2 linked regions of the Phreatobacter oligotrophus genome follow. The protein of the gene in region 1 binds, or shares a complex with, the protein of each later gene. Links are inferred from orthologs where the notes say so. Each region holds a gene or a part of one and is shown in the gene's direction. Other genes may lie near its edges.

Region 1 (7,215 bases):
GACCGCGCCATCGAGATCAGCTTCGCGGCGAGCCGCGACACCTTCTCCGGCTCGATGCGGACGCTGACCGACAATCGCGCCGAGGCCGCGAACCTCCTCCGGATGGCCCTCACCGCGCCGCGCTTTGACGCCGCCCCGCTGGAGCGCATCCGCCAAGCCGTGCTCGCCTCCATCCGCCGCGGCTCGACGACGCCCGGCACGATCGCCAGCGACATGTTCTGGTCCACTGCCTTTCCCGGCCATCCCTATGGCCGCCGCTCCGCCGGCACGGTCGAGAGCGTCGAGGCCATCACGGTCGAGGACCTGCGCGATGTCCATGCCCGGCTGCTGGCCCGCGAGCACCTGAAGGTCGCGGTCGTCGGCGACATCACGGCGGAAGAGCTCGGGCCGCTGCTCGACGAGATCTTCGGCGCCCTGCCGGCGAAGGCGCGACTCGCGCCGGTCCCGGCCGTCACCATGGCGGGCCTCGGCGAGCGTCGGGTCGTGCCGCTCGACGTGCCGCAGGCGACCATCTCCTTCGGCCTGCCCGGCGTCACCCGCGAGGACCCGGACTTCATCCCGGCCTTCGTGCTGAACCATATCCTCGGCGGCGGCGGCTTCTCCTCGCGGCTCTATCAGGAGGTCCGCGAGAAGCGGGGCCTCGCCTATTCCGTTTCCTCCGGCATCGCCGCCCTGGACGCGGCCGGGATGGTCACCGGCGGGACCTCGACGCGCAACGACCGCGCGGCCGAGAGCCTCGCCGTCATCACCGCCGAGCTGAAGCGCATGGGGGCGGACGGTCCGACGGCCATCGAGCTGGAACAGGCCAAGCGCTACCTCATCGGCTCCTGGGCCCTGCGCTTCGAGACGTCCATCCAGATCGCCTCGAACCTCATCCGTATCCAGCTCGACGGGCTCGGCATCGACTATCTCGACCAGCGCAATGCGCTGATCGAGGCGGTGAGCCTCGACGATGTGAAGAGGGTGGCGAGGCGCCTGTTCGCCGATCCGCGGATGCTGGTGGTGGTGGTCGGCAAGCCCGAGGGGATGTGAGCCGCGGCTCGCATCAGGGGCGCTGCCGCAGCACGGTCCTCACCAGGGACGGCGTCCAGCGGTCACGGCCCCAGCACGGGATGCCGCGGCGGTTCAGCGCCGCCGCGGTCTCATCAGGGGACAGGCCTGCCCGCACCATGTCCGAGACGAGCGGATGCAGCGCCTCGACATAGGCCTGGAACAACGCGGCAAGCTCGGCGGTCTGGCGTTTGGCCGTATGGCAGCGGGCCGATGCGGTGGAGGCCGGTGGCTTGTGATCGGGCCGGCTGCCCGTCATCGCTGGCCGCGGCCGCGCCAGGACGGGCAGGCCGCAGTGTCGCTGAGGCAGACCATGTTTTCCGTCCCGCCCTCGCTCATGGCGAAGCGGACGGCATCGCGGCGCTGCAGGAAGAGGCCTTCCGCAAGGCCGTGGGTTTCCCGCGCGATCCACAGACCATCCTCGGACGGACAGACGATGAAGATCTTGGCGCCGGGGCTGAGGCGATGGGGCATGGCGGTCAGCCCTGCCAGGTCAAGGCGACGCGCGCCGCTAGGACCGTGACGACGAGCAGCGCGAGGCCGGTGGCGACGAGCAGGCGGTGGCCGACCTCACGCCAGGCGCTGATCGGCGCCGGCTGATTGCGGGAGCGGATGACGGGCCTCATGGCCCTGAGAACGATGCGGTGACGTGCGATGGGGATCATGGCGGCGCCCTCCTTGTGGGGACCGCCGGGACCATCGCCGCGCCGGCCGCCAAGGCGCCATATCGATCAGGCCGGGAACCGCAAAGGCGGCGTAAAGTCAGCGCCCCTTGAGCCGCTGGCGGGCGAAGACGCCGAAGACGCCGACCAGCGTCAGGGCGAGCCCGTACCACGTCACCGCATATTCGAGATGGCGGTTGGTGAAGCTCAGCCGCGTCTCGCCGCCGACCGGCCAGCCCCCGGCGACCGGCGTGGCGTCGGCATCGACGGAGAAGGGAGCGGTGGCCGTGGCCTCAAGCCCCTGCGCGCGGGCGATGGCGGCCAGATCGCGGGTGTAGAAGATCCGCCGCGCCGTGTCGTCCACGGCCGCGAAGGTGCCGCGCGCCTCGGGGAAGCGCACGAGGCCGGTGACGGTCACCGGCCCCTCGGCAAGTCCCTCGCGGCGGGAGGCGGGATCGCGGCGATCCGTCGGCACGAAGCCGCGGTTGACGATGACGCTGGACCCGTCGGCGAGGACCAGGGGCGTCAGCACGAAATAGCCCTGTCCGGATGGCCGGTTGCGATCCGCCTGGCGGCTGTCACCGGCGACATGGAAGAGATAGGCCTCCGCCTCGTGGCGAAAGCGGCCTGACACTGAAACGCGCCGATATTCGTCGCGCTCGGCGCTCATGGCCGCCCAGGTGGCACGTGGAGGCAGGGGCACGGGCGCTGCGCGGCTGCGCTCCTCCACCTGCGCGATGAGCCCGGTCTTCCAGGCAAGGCGGTTCAGCTGCCAGGTTCCGAGCGTCAGCAGGATCGCCAGTGCCGCGAGCGCGGCGAGCCCCGGCACCACGAGGCTCTTCAGCCGTGCGGCGCGCGGGCGGTCGGATGCGGGCAGATCGGATGCTGTCATGCCGGTCAGATAGGGTCAGGCATCCCTGCTGTCGAGCCGGCCCTCGCGCGCATTGTTGCGATACTGGAGGGCGATCATCAGCCCCTTCATCGGCCGCAGGAGGCCGAGGCAGACGATCAGCACCATCGGCCCGAAGATCAGCGCATGGACCCAGAAGGGCGGCGTGTACTTCACCTCCACCACCAGGGCCGCGCCGCAAATGAGGAAGCCGGCGAGCAGGATGACGAAGACGGCCGGGCCATCGCCGCTGTCGGCGAAGGCGAAATCGAGGCCGCAGGCGCTGCATTTCGGCTTCACCGACAGGAACCCGTCGAACAGATGGCCCTCCCCGCAGCGCGGGCAGCGCCCTTTCAGTCCGGTCGAGACCGGCGACTGCTCCTGGTAATAGGTCATGGAAGGCCTCCTCGGGACCTTCTAGACCTCCGCGCGGCACAAACCAATTTGTAACCCTGCGGATGATCGGACCCGATCCGCGGCAATATGGCCGTATTTTCGGGGTCGGCCAGACGCCACGTTAACCGCTTCTTCAAGGCTGAAAGGCATTTTCGTACCGAACGCCGCCTAGCGTGCGGTTCAATGAAACCTTCCCAGCGGTGCGCTGAAGCAGCGCCGGCGTTTGGAGCAGTGTGATGGCTGTTGACCTCTCGATGCCGATCCTCGTGGTCGATGATTACAACACGATGATCCGCATCATCCGTAACCTCCTGAACCAGCTTGGCTTCGACGACATCGACGATGCGTCGGACGGTTCGGCCGCGCTCGCCAAGATGAAGGAGAAGAAGTACGGCCTCGTGATCTCAGACTGGAACATGGAGCCGATGACCGGCTACGAGCTCCTGAAGGAGGTTCGCGCCGACGGTTCCCTGTCCCGCACGCCCTTCATCATGGTCACCGCCGAGTCGAAGACGGAGAACGTCATCGCGGCGAAGAAGGCCGGCGTGAACAACTACATCGTGAAGCCTTTCAACGCCCAGACGCTGAAGGCCAAGATCGACGCGGTCTTCGCCGACTGAGAACGGCCTATCGCCGGCCTACGCCCCGTCGACTGCCCTTGCGGCAGTCGGCACCCAGCCGGCGTGACGCCGCAACGAGCCGACCACCGCGAGGACAGGCGATCATGAAGAAAGTTTCCACCGATCACCTCGATCGCATCGTCCAGTTCATCCGGACGAAGGGGAACGGCGACGTGTCGCTGGGCGACGTGGTCGCCCTCGCCGAAGTGACCGTCGAGTCGCTGTCGAGCTTCTTCCGCTCGATCGACATGTCGGTGTACCGCGAGCTCTCGGACATCGCCTCCTTCATCACCAACATGAAGGTCGAGGTCGGCCGCCTGCAGCCGAACGATCTCAAGCACAGCCGCATCCCGGCCGCCGGCATGGAGCTCGACGCCATCGTCAAGGCGACCGAGAAGGCCACCGACACCATCATGGGCGCCGCCGAGGAGCTCATGGCGGCGGACGCTTCCGATCCCGTCGCCTACAAGGCCATGGTCGACGAGCGTATGATGCTCATCTTCGAGGCCTGCTCCTTCCAGGACATCACCGGCCAGCGCGTCGCCAAGGTCATCGATACGCTCAAGCATATCGAGATGCGCGTCACCCGCTTCGCCGACGCGATCAACGCGGCCGATGCCGACGGCTACCTCTCCGAGGACGAGCGCCGCCGCGAGGAGCGCAAGATCAAGAACATCCTCCACGGGCCGCAGCTCGACGGTGAGGGTGTCGATCAGAACGACGTCGATGCGCTGTTCGCCAAGCCCGAGAAGAAGGCCAAGGGCGAGGCTCTCGCGAAGTGACGTTCCGCCCGGCGCGCTGAGCCGGGCCTTTCGCTCACCAGACCAGTTTGCGCATCACGTGCCGCGGATGCTGGCCGGTCTCGCCGATGAGTGCGGCGAGGCCGTCGCGCTTCAGGCCATCTGATCCCAACAGCACTTCCGCGTGGATGCCCTCTGCCAGGAACAGGCAGTCGTAGCCCATGCGCACGGCCCCGGCGACGTCGGTGCGCATGGCATCGCCGATGCACAGGACCCGCGAGGGATCCGGCCGCTTGCCGAGGATGCGCTCGGCATAATCCCAGCAGGCCTCGTAGGCCGGTTCGTAGGGCTTACCGGCATAGAGCACGTCACCGCCCATGGACTGGTAGCGGTCGCCGATGGCGCCGGCGCAGAAGATGAGGTCGTGGCCGACCTCCACCACCTTGTCGGGATTGCCGCACAGGAAGAACAGGTCGCGCGCCTTCATGCGCTCGAGCCGCTCCTGGTAGTCGTCCGGCGTCTCCGTGCGATCGTCAACGAGGCCGGTGCAGACCACATAGGCCGCCTCCTCGATGGGGACGAGGCGGGTGTCGATGCCCTCGAAGACCACGAGATCGCGCTGCGGGCCCACATGGTGGACCGGCTCGCCCGGGCGCGTACGCATGTAGGTGCGCGATACGTCGCCTGACGTGACGATGGCGTCATAGGCCGCCCGCGGCACGCCCAGCCGGTCGAGCTGGCCGACCACAACCGGCGCCTGGCGCGGGGCGTTGGTGATGAGGATCACCGGCACGCCCCGTTGGCGGATGCGCACCAGCGCGTCGCAGGCGCCGGGATGCGCCCTCATGCCGTTGTGCAGCACGCCCCAGACATCGGAGAAGACGAGGTCATAGTCCCCGGCGATGGCGGAGAGTCCGTCGATGACCGGCGGCAGGGCGGCAGGGGCGTTGGCGTTCATGCCCGCCGGTTAAGGGGCGGGGCGGCGCGGGTCAAGCGGCGGTGCTGCGCGGTCAGCGCAGCGCCGGCGCCGTGAGGAAGGGCAGGAGCGCCGCAAGGCACCCTGCCGGGTTCTCCTCGGGGACGAAATGGCCGCTATCCACGGCCTCGCCGGTCGCCTTCGGCGCGAAGAGGCGCCAGGCATCGAGCGGGCTGGAGCCTGCCGAGGGAATGCCGGCATCGCCCCAGACCACATGAACCGGCGTACCGATGGTACGGCCCGCCGCCTTGTCCGCCTCGTCGGCGGCGAGGTCCACGGTGGCGCCGGCGCGATAGTCCTCGCAGCAGGCATGGATGCGCGAGGGGTCGTTGAAGAAGTCGCGATAGTGCTGCAGCGCGCGATTGTCATAAGCGTCGAGCGTGCCGCTCTTGGTCCAGAGCGACAGCTTCTCCTCGAGATAGGCCGTGGGGTTGCGGCCGATCTCGGCTTCCGGCTGGCCCTGGGGCCCGGACAGGAAGATCCAGTGCTCGGTCTTCGGCGACGGCGCAGCGCGGATGCGCTCCCACATGACGATGGTCGGCACGATATCGATGAGGGCGAGCCTTTCCATGCGGCCGGGATGGTCGAGCGCCATCCGATAGGTGACCCGCGCGCCACGGTCGTGGCCACAGACCATGAACCGCGCATGGCCGAGCCGCTCCATCACCTCGATCAGCGCCTTCGCCATGTCGCGCTTGGCATAGGGGAAATGGTTGCGGTCGCCGCGGGGCGCGGCCGACCAGCCATAGCCCGGCAGGTCAGGCAGCACGAGGGTGAAGCGCTTCGCCAGCTCCGGGGCGATCTTGTGCCACTCGACATGGGTCTGCGGGAAGCCATGGACGAGCAGCAGCGGCGGGCCGGAGCCGCCCGAGCGCGCGAAGATCTGCCCGGCCGAGGTGTCGAGCCAGTGGGATTCGAAACCGGGAAACAGGTCGTGGGTCGCCATCAGGGCCTCCTGCAGGTCATGCCAAGCATAACGCCGCAGGTGGCCATTGGGTGTCAGCAGTTCGGCAGAGACTTCAGGCCCCGGCCTTCTCGCGCGCGACCGCCTGCCAGCCGATGTCGCGGCGACAGAAGCCGCCCGGCCAGTCGATGAGGTCGACGGCGGCATAGGCCTTCGCCTGGGCCTCCGTCACCGTGGCGCCCGTGGCCGTGACCGCCAGCACGCGCCCGCCATTGGCAACGAGGTCGCCGTCCTTCGCCGCCGTGCCGGCATGGAAGACCTCGACACCGGCGAGCTCGCGCGCGCGCTCGATACCGCGGATGACGCTGCCCTTCTCGGGCGTGCCGGGATAGCCCCTGGCCGCCATGACCACGGTCAGCGCCACGTCGTCATACCAGCGCACGCTCATCGTCTTGAGCTGGCCGTCGGCCGCCGCCAGCAGCAGCGTCAGCAGGTCGTCCTTCAGCCGCATCATCAGCACCTGGCATTCCGGGTCGCCGAAGCGGCAATTGTACTCGATGAGCTTCGGCCCTTCGGCGGTGATCATCAGGCCGGCGAAGAGCACGCCCTTGAACGGATGGCCCTTGACCTTCATCGCGGCCAGCGTCGGGCGGATGATCTCCGCCATGGTGCGCTCGACCATGGCCGGCGTCATGACCGGGGCGGGCGAATAGGCGCCCATGCCGCCGGTATTCGGCCCGGTGTCACCGTCGCCGACGCGCTTGTGGTCTTGGGCGGTGGCGAGGGCGAGGGCGTTGTCCCCGTCGCAGAGCGCAAAAAACGAGGCCTCCTCGCCGGTCATGAACTCCTCGACGACGACCGAGGCGCCGGCCGCCCCCATGCCGCCCTCGAACATCATGTCGACGGCGGCCAGCGCCTCGTCGAGCGTCATGGCGACGACCACGCCCTTGCCGGCGGCAAGGCCGTCAGCCTTGACGA
Region 2 (7,542 bases), on another replicon or contig:
GTTGCCCTGCGCCGCCCAGACGAGGGCGCGGTTGTGATAGGCCTGCGCGTCCGAGCCGTTGATCTGGATGGCGCGGTTATAGTCGGCCAGCGCCTCGCCCTGCCGGTTCTGGGCGCGGTAGATGTTGCCGCGGCCGACATAGGCCGCCGCGTAGTTCTGGTCGGCAGTGATGGCGCGGTTGTAGTCGGCGAGCGCCTGGTCAAGCCGTCCCATGCGGCGATGGACGAGGGCGCGGTTGGCGAGCGCCTGGGCGTAGTTCGGATCGATCTGGATGGCGCGGGAGAAGTCCGCCAGCGCCTCGGCGTTCCGGCCGGTGCGGGCAAGCACGGTGCCGCGCATGTTGAAGGCCTGGGGGTCGTTCGGATTGCGCTGCACCACCTCACCGAGCGAGGCGAGGTTGGTGGTGGAGCCGATATAGCTGGATTCCGTGTCGTCGCCGCCGGTGGTCGAACCGGGGGAAGTGACGCCGCTGGTGGCGCTGCAGCCGCCGAGGGCGATGACCGCCGCCAGGAGCAGGAGGCGCGGCGCGGTCAGTCCGTCTGTCCGTGCGGCCATGTCCCTCAGCCCCATCTGCCTGCGCCCTGTCATTCGCCGTCAGCCCCCGTGGCCCGGCCTCTTGGATCCGTCATCCCATCCGGCGGGCGACGGTCCGGAAACGAATCGGCCCGCGAGGATCGTGCATCGCGGGCCTGACGAAATTGCGGCGGAAGGAGAAGTCTTGCAGCTCAGCGAGCGCCGGCAGCGGCCCGCGGCTTCACCGGCTTCGCGGGGATCAGACCCTCGCGCTGGGCGCGCTTGCGAGCCAGCTTGCGGGCGCGGCGCACGGCCTCAGCCTTCTCGCGGGCCTTCTTCTCGGACGGCTTCTCGTAGTGGCCGCGCAGCTTCATCTCGCGAAAGATGCCCTCGCGCTGCATCTTCTTCTTCAGCGCCTTGAGCGCCTGGTCAACATTGTTGTCGCGAACGAGAACCTGCACGCCGATGATCCTTCACGTCATCTGTTTCGAGATCGGGCAGGGTTCGCACAGCGGTTAGCCGAGTGGCGAGGATGCCCAAAGAGAGAGTGGCGCGTAGCAGAATCAAGAGGCTTTGTCCATGGCTATGTGGCCTTCGCCACGATTTTTCACGCCATGGTTTGCGTCACGGCGGGTAGGCCGCTATATCGAAGGTGATTTCCCGATCCTTTGATCGATACGAGGCGGTCGCCTCGGCCCCAGCCCTCCGGGCCGGGGCGGGGGAGGGGTCTACCCTTCTCACAGGCCGCCGCGTCGTCGATCCTCTTGTGAAGAGGCCCGCCATGACCCAGCTCCTCATGCCCAAGGCGACCGCCGTCTGGCTGGTCGACAACACTGCTCTGTCCTTCGAACAGATCGCCGCGTTCTGCACGCTGCACCCGCTCGAGGTGAAGGCCATCGCCGATGGCGAGGCGGCCCAGGGCATCAAGGGCGCCGATCCCGTCATCACCGGCCAGCTGACCCGCGAGGAGATCGCCAAGGCCGAGAAGGACCCGGCCTACCGGCTGAAGATCGCCCCGCCCAAGGTGAAGCTGCCCGAGGTGAAGTCGCGCAAGGGGCCGCGCTACACGCCGGTCTCGCGCCGCCAGGACCGTCCGAACGCCATCCTCTGGCTGGTGCGCAACCACCCGGAGCTCAAGGACGCGGCCATCATGCGCCTCGTCGGCACCACCAAGCCGACGATCGCCGCTATCCGCGACCGCACCCACTGGAATTCGCAGACGCTGACGCCGATGGACCCGGTGACCCTCGGCCTGTGCTCGCAGATCGACCTCGACATGGAGGTCAATCGCGCCGCCAAGGAGCGTGGTCCGATCGACACTACGCCGGAGCAGACCCTGCTGCCGGCCGACCAGACCACCTCGGCGCCGGCCAAGTACGATCCCTTCGAGCGCGAGCAGGCGCCGAAGCGCGAGGAGCGCTACGACGCCGAGAAGGTCTTCGCCAACCTCAAGTCGCTGCGGACCGACGACGAGGAGTGAGCGCGCCGCCGCGCTCTTTTCCCTGACGATGCGACGGTGTAACCGGGTTTGCCCGCCGAAAGGTGGGCGAGCCCGATTCGTTTCGCCTCCCGGAGACCGACCATGGCCGACGCTCCCCGCAGCCCCGTTTCGCTCGAAGGGCTGGACCTCGCCGCGCTCGTCGCCAGCCGCGTCTGCCATGACGTGATCTCGCCGGTCGGCGCCATCGTCAACGGGCTGGAGCTGATGGAGGACGGCGCCGACGAGGCGACGACCGAGCTCGCCCTCGACCTGATCCGCAAGAGCGCCAAGACCGCCTCGGCCCGCCTGCAGTTCTGCCGCATCGCCTTCGGCGCGGCGGGCTCGGCCGGCTCCGCCATCGACACCCGCGACGCCCACCAGGTGGCGGCGAACTTCCTGAACGACGACCGCACCACGGTCGACTGGCACATTCCGCCGGCCTTCCTGCCGAAGAACCGGGTGAAGCTGCTGCTGAACCTGATGCTGCTCGCGGCCGGCGCCATTCCGCGCGGCGGCACCATCAAGGTGACGATGACGGGCGAGGGCGACACCGCCGGGTTCGACATCCTCGTCACCGGCCTCAATGCCCGCGTGCCGCCCCATGCGGTCGATCTGCTCGCCGGCATTCCCGGCAACGAGCAGGGCACGATCGACGCCCATGCGATCCAGCCCTACTACGCCGGTCTTCTGGCCCGTGCCGCCGGTATGACGGTGCGGATCGAAAAGATCGAGGACCGCGTCGAAATCAGCGCTGCGTGACCTTACGTCACGTTTTCTGCGACCTGCTTAACTTGCTGTAAATCAACCAAAATTTGATGCCGTTTTTCGGCTGTGAAACGATTTTGCGCTTCAACAAGCCTTAACCCTTTTACCGGACACTCCGGCTCATGTGGCATGCCGTGGAACCGGTATGCCGGTGTGCTGAAAAGGCCGGGCTGGGCGACATGGATGATCTGCTGCGCGAATTCCTGACCGAAACCAACGAGAGCTTGGACGTCGTTGACGTCGAGCTGGTCCGCTTCGAACAGGACCCCAACAACGCCGCGATCCTCGGCAACATCTTCCGCCTCGTCCACACCATCAAGGGCACGTGCGGCTTCCTCGGCCTGCCGCGCCTCGAGGCCCTGGCGCATGCCGCCGAGACCCTGATGGGCAAGTATCGCGACGGCGCGCCGGTCACTGGCGACGGCGTGTCGCTCATCCTCTTCACCATCGACCGCCTGAAGGAGATCCTCGGCGACCTCGAGGCCGCCGGCTCCGAGCCGGAGGGCGACGATGGCGACCTGATCAGCCAGCTCGAGGCGATGTCGATGGCCGCCGATACGGCCCCCGCCGAGGCGGCTGCGCCGAAGGCTGCCGAGCCGCCCAAGGCCGAGCCGAAGCAGGCGACCGGCACCGTTGCCGAGCAGACCCTCGAGCGCGCCCTGCGCCCCGGCGAAGTGTCGCTCGACGAGCTTGAGCGCGCCTTCCGCGAGACCGAGGCCGAGATCACCCCGGCGCTGCCCGAGGTGGCCGCTCCCTCCGTGACCCCGGCCAAGGCCGAGAAGGCCGAGAAGGTCGAGAAGGTGGAGGCCAAGAAGCCGGCCGCCCGCCCCGCCAAGACGGCCGCCGCCGGCGAGGACGATGGCGAGACCGGCGTGAAGGGCCAGCAGACCCTGCGCGTCAATGTCGACACGCTCGAGCAGCTGATGACCATGGTCTCCGAGCTGGTGCTGACCCGCAACCAGCTCCTCGAGATCGTCCGCCGCCACGAGGATTCCGAATTCAAGGTGCCGCTGCAGCGCCTCTCCAACGTCACGGCCGAGCTGCAGGACGGCGTGATGAAGACCCGCATGCAGCCGATCGGCAATGCCTGGCAGAAGCTGCCGCGCATCGTTCGCGACCTCGGCAACGAACTCGGCAAGCAGATCGAGCTCGAGATGCACGGCGCCGAGACCGAACTCGACCGCCAGGTCCTCGATCTCATCAAGGATCCGCTGACCCACATGGTCCGCAATTCCGCCGACCACGGCCTGGAGTCGCCGGAGCAGCGCCGCCTCGCCGGCAAGCCGGAGAAGGGCACGATCAAGCTGTCCGCCTATCATGAGGGCGGCCATATCGTGATCGCCATCTCCGATGACGGCCGCGGCCTCAACACCGACCGCATCAAGAAGAAGATTCTCGAGCAGGGCCTCGCCAGCGAGGCCGAGATCGAGAAGATGACGGAAGCGCAGATCCACAAGCACATCTTCGCGCCGGGCTTCTCGACCGCTGCCGCCGTCACCTCGGTCTCCGGCCGCGGCGTCGGCATGGACGTGGTGCGCACCAACATCGACCAGATCGGCGGCACGATCGACCTGAAGTCGGTGCAGGGCGAGGGCGCCACCGTCACCATCAAGATCCCGCTGACGCTCGCCATCGTCTCGGCGCTGATCGTCGAGAGCGCCGGCGACCGCTTCGCCATCCCGCAGCTCTCGGTCATCGAGCTCGTCCGGGCCCAGCAGAATTCCGAGCACCGCATCGAGCGGATCAAGGACACCCCGGTCCTGCGCCTGCGCAACAAGCTGCTGCCGCTCGTCCACCTGCGCCAGCTGCTCGGCATTGCCGGCGGCGAGCCGCTGGATGAGACCAACGGCTTCATCGTGGTCACCCAGGTCGGCAGCCAGACCTTCGGCATCGTCGTCGACCAGGTCTTCCACACCGAGGAAATCGTCGTGAAGCCGATGTCCTCGAAGCTGCGTCACATCACCATGTTCTCGGGGACCACGATCCTCGGCGACGGTTCGGTGATCATGATCATCGACCCGAACGGCATCGCCTCCGCCATCGGCACGGACGTCTCCGCCCAGGCCGCGGAGACCGAGGCCAATGCCAGCCGCGGCAACGAGCGCCAGCTCATCTCGATGCTGGTCTTCCGCGCCGGCTCGCGCGAGCAGAAGGCCGTGCCGCTCTCCCTCGTCACCCGCCTCGAGGAGGTCGCGGTGGACAAGATCGAGCAGGCCCATGGCCGCCACCTCGTCCAGTACCGCGGCGCCCTCATGCCGCTGGTGCCCGTCTCGGGCGTGATGCAGCTGAAGAGCGAGGGCAGCCAGCCGCTGCTGGTCTTCTCCGATGCCGGCCGCTCCATGGGCCTGGTGGTCGACGAGATCGTCGACATCGTCGAGGACGCGCTGAACATCGAGGTCTCGGCCGACGTTCCCGGCATGCTCGGCTCGGCCGTCATCAAGGGCCAGGCCACCGAGATCCTCGACATCGGCCACTACCTGCCGCTGGCTTTCGAGGACTGGTTCAAGCGCAAGGAAATGCGCATCGAGGCGCTGACCCGCAAGCTGCTCTTCATCGACGACTCGCCGTTCTTCCGGAACATGCTGACGCCGGTGCTCAAGGCCGCGGGCTACGAGGTGGTCACCGCCTCCGCCGGCTCTGAGGCCCTCGAGATCCTCAAGGCCGGCGACAACAAGTTCGACGTCGTCGTCTCGGACATCGAGATGCCGGAGATGAACGGCTTCGAGTTCGCCGAGGCGCTGCGCGCCGACAAGCGGTTCGCCTCCACCCCGGTGATCGCCCTGTCGTCGCTGACCAACCCGGCCGCCATCGAGCGCGCCCGCGTTGCCGGCTTCCACGACTATGTCGCCAAGTTCGACCGTCAGGGCCTCATCGCCGCCTTGAAGGAAACCGCCAACGAATTCGCCCAGGCGGCGTAAGCGTACATGCGCGAGGATCACTCCATGCAGCAGACCACCAGCGACGACGTGACCGAGTACGTGACGGTCCTCATCGGCGGCCAGCTCTTCGGCCTGCCCATCTCGCGCGTGCAGGACGTGTTCATGCCGGACCGGCTGACGCGCGTGCCGCTCGCCCATCCCGACATTGCCGGCGTGCTGAACCTGCGCGGCCGCATCGTCACCGCCATCGACATGCGGGTGCGCCTCGGCCTCGGCCGCGAGAAGGACGCCAAGCCCGCCATGGCGGTCGGCATCGAGTCGCGCGGCGAGAGCTACGGCCTGCTGATCGACTCGGTCGGCGAGGTTCTGAAGCTCGCCAATGACAGCTTCGAGCAGAACCCCATCAATCTCGATCCCCGCTGGTCCCGTGTCTCGGCCGGCGTGCATCGCCTGGACGGCCAGCTCATGGTCATCCTCGACGTCGATTCCGTGCTCGCCATGGGTGGCGAGCAGATGGCCGCATAAGTTCAAGTAACGCGTAGGACTGAAGGCGATGAAAACCTGTCTGGTGGTCGACGACAGCTCGGTGATCCGCAAGGTCGCCCGGCGCATCCTGGAAGGCCTCGGCTTCCAGATCGAAGAGGCGGAGGACGGGCAGAAGGCGCTCGAGTTCTGCTACGAGACCATGCCGACGGCCATCCTGCTGGACTGGAACATGCCGGTCATGGACGGCTACGAGTTCCTCCGCGAGCTGCGAAAGCTGCCCGGTGGCCAGGCTCCCAAGGTGGTCTTCTGCACCACCGAGAATGACGTGGCGCACATCGCCCGCGCCATGCATGCCGGTGCGAACGAATACATCATGAAGCCCTTCGACAAGGACATCGTCGAAGCGAAGTTCGCCGAAGTCGGCCTGATCTGATCCGCCGCGGCAGGAGCCGCCCCGTCACGCGTTTGTTCCGAGTATCGGCGTCATGAGTCTCGCGTCCTTCAAGGCGGCTTCGTCCAGCCCGCCCCCCAGTCCCATCGACCCGATCAAGGTCATGGTCGTCGACAACGCCGTTGTCGTGCGCGGTCTGGTGGGCCGCTGGATCTCCGAAGAAACCGACATGAAGCTGGTGGCGTCCCACCGCTCCGGTCGCGAGGCCGTCGCCGATATCGCCAAGGTCAATCCCGACGTCGTCATCCTCGACATCGAGATGCCGGACATGGACGGCATCACCGCGCTGCCGCTGATCATCCAGGCCAAGCGCGACGTCATGGTGCTGATGGCCTCGACGCTGACGCGCCGCAACGCCGAGATCTCGCTGAAGTGCCTGTCGCTCGGCGCAGCCGACTATGTGCCGAAGCCGGAGACCAATGCCGGCGTCACCACCTCGCCGGCCTTCAAGCGCGAGATCCTCGACAAGGTCCGTGCGCTCGGCCGCCGCCGCAAGATCTCCGGTCGCGCCTTCCGCGCTGCCAGCCCCGCCGGTAGCCCGGCTGCTGCCGCCGCGCCGCGCGTGTCCTCGCCCTCCATCGCCCCGCAGTCCGTCGGTTTCAACGACAGCGGCTTCAAGCTGCGGGCCATGGGCACGACCATTCCGAAGGTGCTGCTGATCGGCTCCTCCACCGGTGGCCCGCAGGCGCTGACGACGGTGCTGAAGGCCCTCGGCTCCTTCATCGACCGGGTGCCGGTGCTGATCACCCAGCACATGCCGCCGACCTTCACCACGATCCTCGCCGAACATGCCGCCAAGGCCTCGGGCCGCCCGGCGGCCGAGGGCCGCGACGGCGAGCCGATCCAGGCGGGCCGCATCTATGTCGCCCCCGGCGGCAAGCACATGGTGGTGCGCAAGACCGGCGGCACCAACGTCATCCATCTGGAGGACGGCCCGCCGATCAACTTCTGCAAGCCGGCCGTCGACC

The links.
Region 2: the proteins of C8P69_RS06635 (region 1) and C8P69_RS15395 are in contact, whole or in part, in a solved structure (PDB 1A0O), measured with the Escherichia coli proteins. The link is inferred for Phreatobacter oligotrophus from one-to-one orthologs.

The regions. Positions count from the first base shown.
Region 1 is NZ_PZZL01000002.1:555,922-563,136, reverse strand. The notes cover bases 1,983-4,925. They hold C8P69_RS06635 (response regulator), read left to right. Parts: upstream 1,983-3,233; coding sequence 3,234-3,617; downstream 3,618-4,925. Other genes in these bases: C8P69_RS06625 (TIGR01459 family HAD-type hydrolase), read right to left, coding at 4,434-4,925; C8P69_RS06630 (protein phosphatase CheZ), read left to right, coding at 3,722-4,399; C8P69_RS06640 (DUF983 domain-containing protein), read right to left, coding at 2,620-2,997; C8P69_RS06645 (SURF1 family protein), read right to left, coding at 1,983-2,604. In the rest of the region: C8P69_RS06660 (M16 family metallopeptidase), read left to right, coding at 1-1,032; C8P69_RS23460 (hypothetical protein), read right to left, coding at 1,046-1,309; C8P69_RS06655 (hypothetical protein), read right to left, coding at 1,306-1,524; C8P69_RS06650 (hypothetical protein), read right to left, coding at 1,530-1,715; more of C8P69_RS06645, read right to left, coding at 1,813-1,982; more of C8P69_RS06625, read right to left, coding at 4,926-5,315; C8P69_RS06620 (alpha/beta fold hydrolase), read right to left, coding at 5,368-6,279; purD (phosphoribosylamine--glycine ligase), read right to left, coding at 6,353-7,215. UniProt on the Escherichia coli protein: Involved in the transmission of sensory signals from the chemoreceptors to the flagellar motors.
Region 2 is NZ_PZZL01000006.1:195,184-202,725, reverse strand. What follows is about bases 2,607-5,876. They hold C8P69_RS15395 (hybrid sensor histidine kinase/response regulator), read left to right. Parts: upstream 2,607-2,937; coding sequence 2,938-5,676; downstream 5,677-5,876. Other genes in these bases: C8P69_RS15390 (chemotaxis protein CheW), read left to right, coding at 5,701-5,876; chpT (histidine phosphotransferase ChpT), read left to right, coding at 2,607-2,752. Also shown: C8P69_RS15415 (tetratricopeptide repeat protein), read right to left, coding at 1-555; rpsU (30S ribosomal protein S21), read right to left, coding at 726-974; C8P69_RS15405 (DUF1013 domain-containing protein), read left to right, coding at 1,295-1,993; more of chpT, read left to right, coding at 2,096-2,606; more of C8P69_RS15390, read left to right, coding at 5,877-6,162; C8P69_RS15385 (response regulator), read left to right, coding at 6,191-6,556; C8P69_RS15380 (protein-glutamate methylesterase/protein-glutamine glutaminase), read left to right, coding at 6,609-7,542. UniProt on the Escherichia coli protein: Involved in the transmission of sensory signals from the chemoreceptors to the flagellar motors. CheA is autophosphorylated; it can transfer its phosphate group to either CheB or CheY.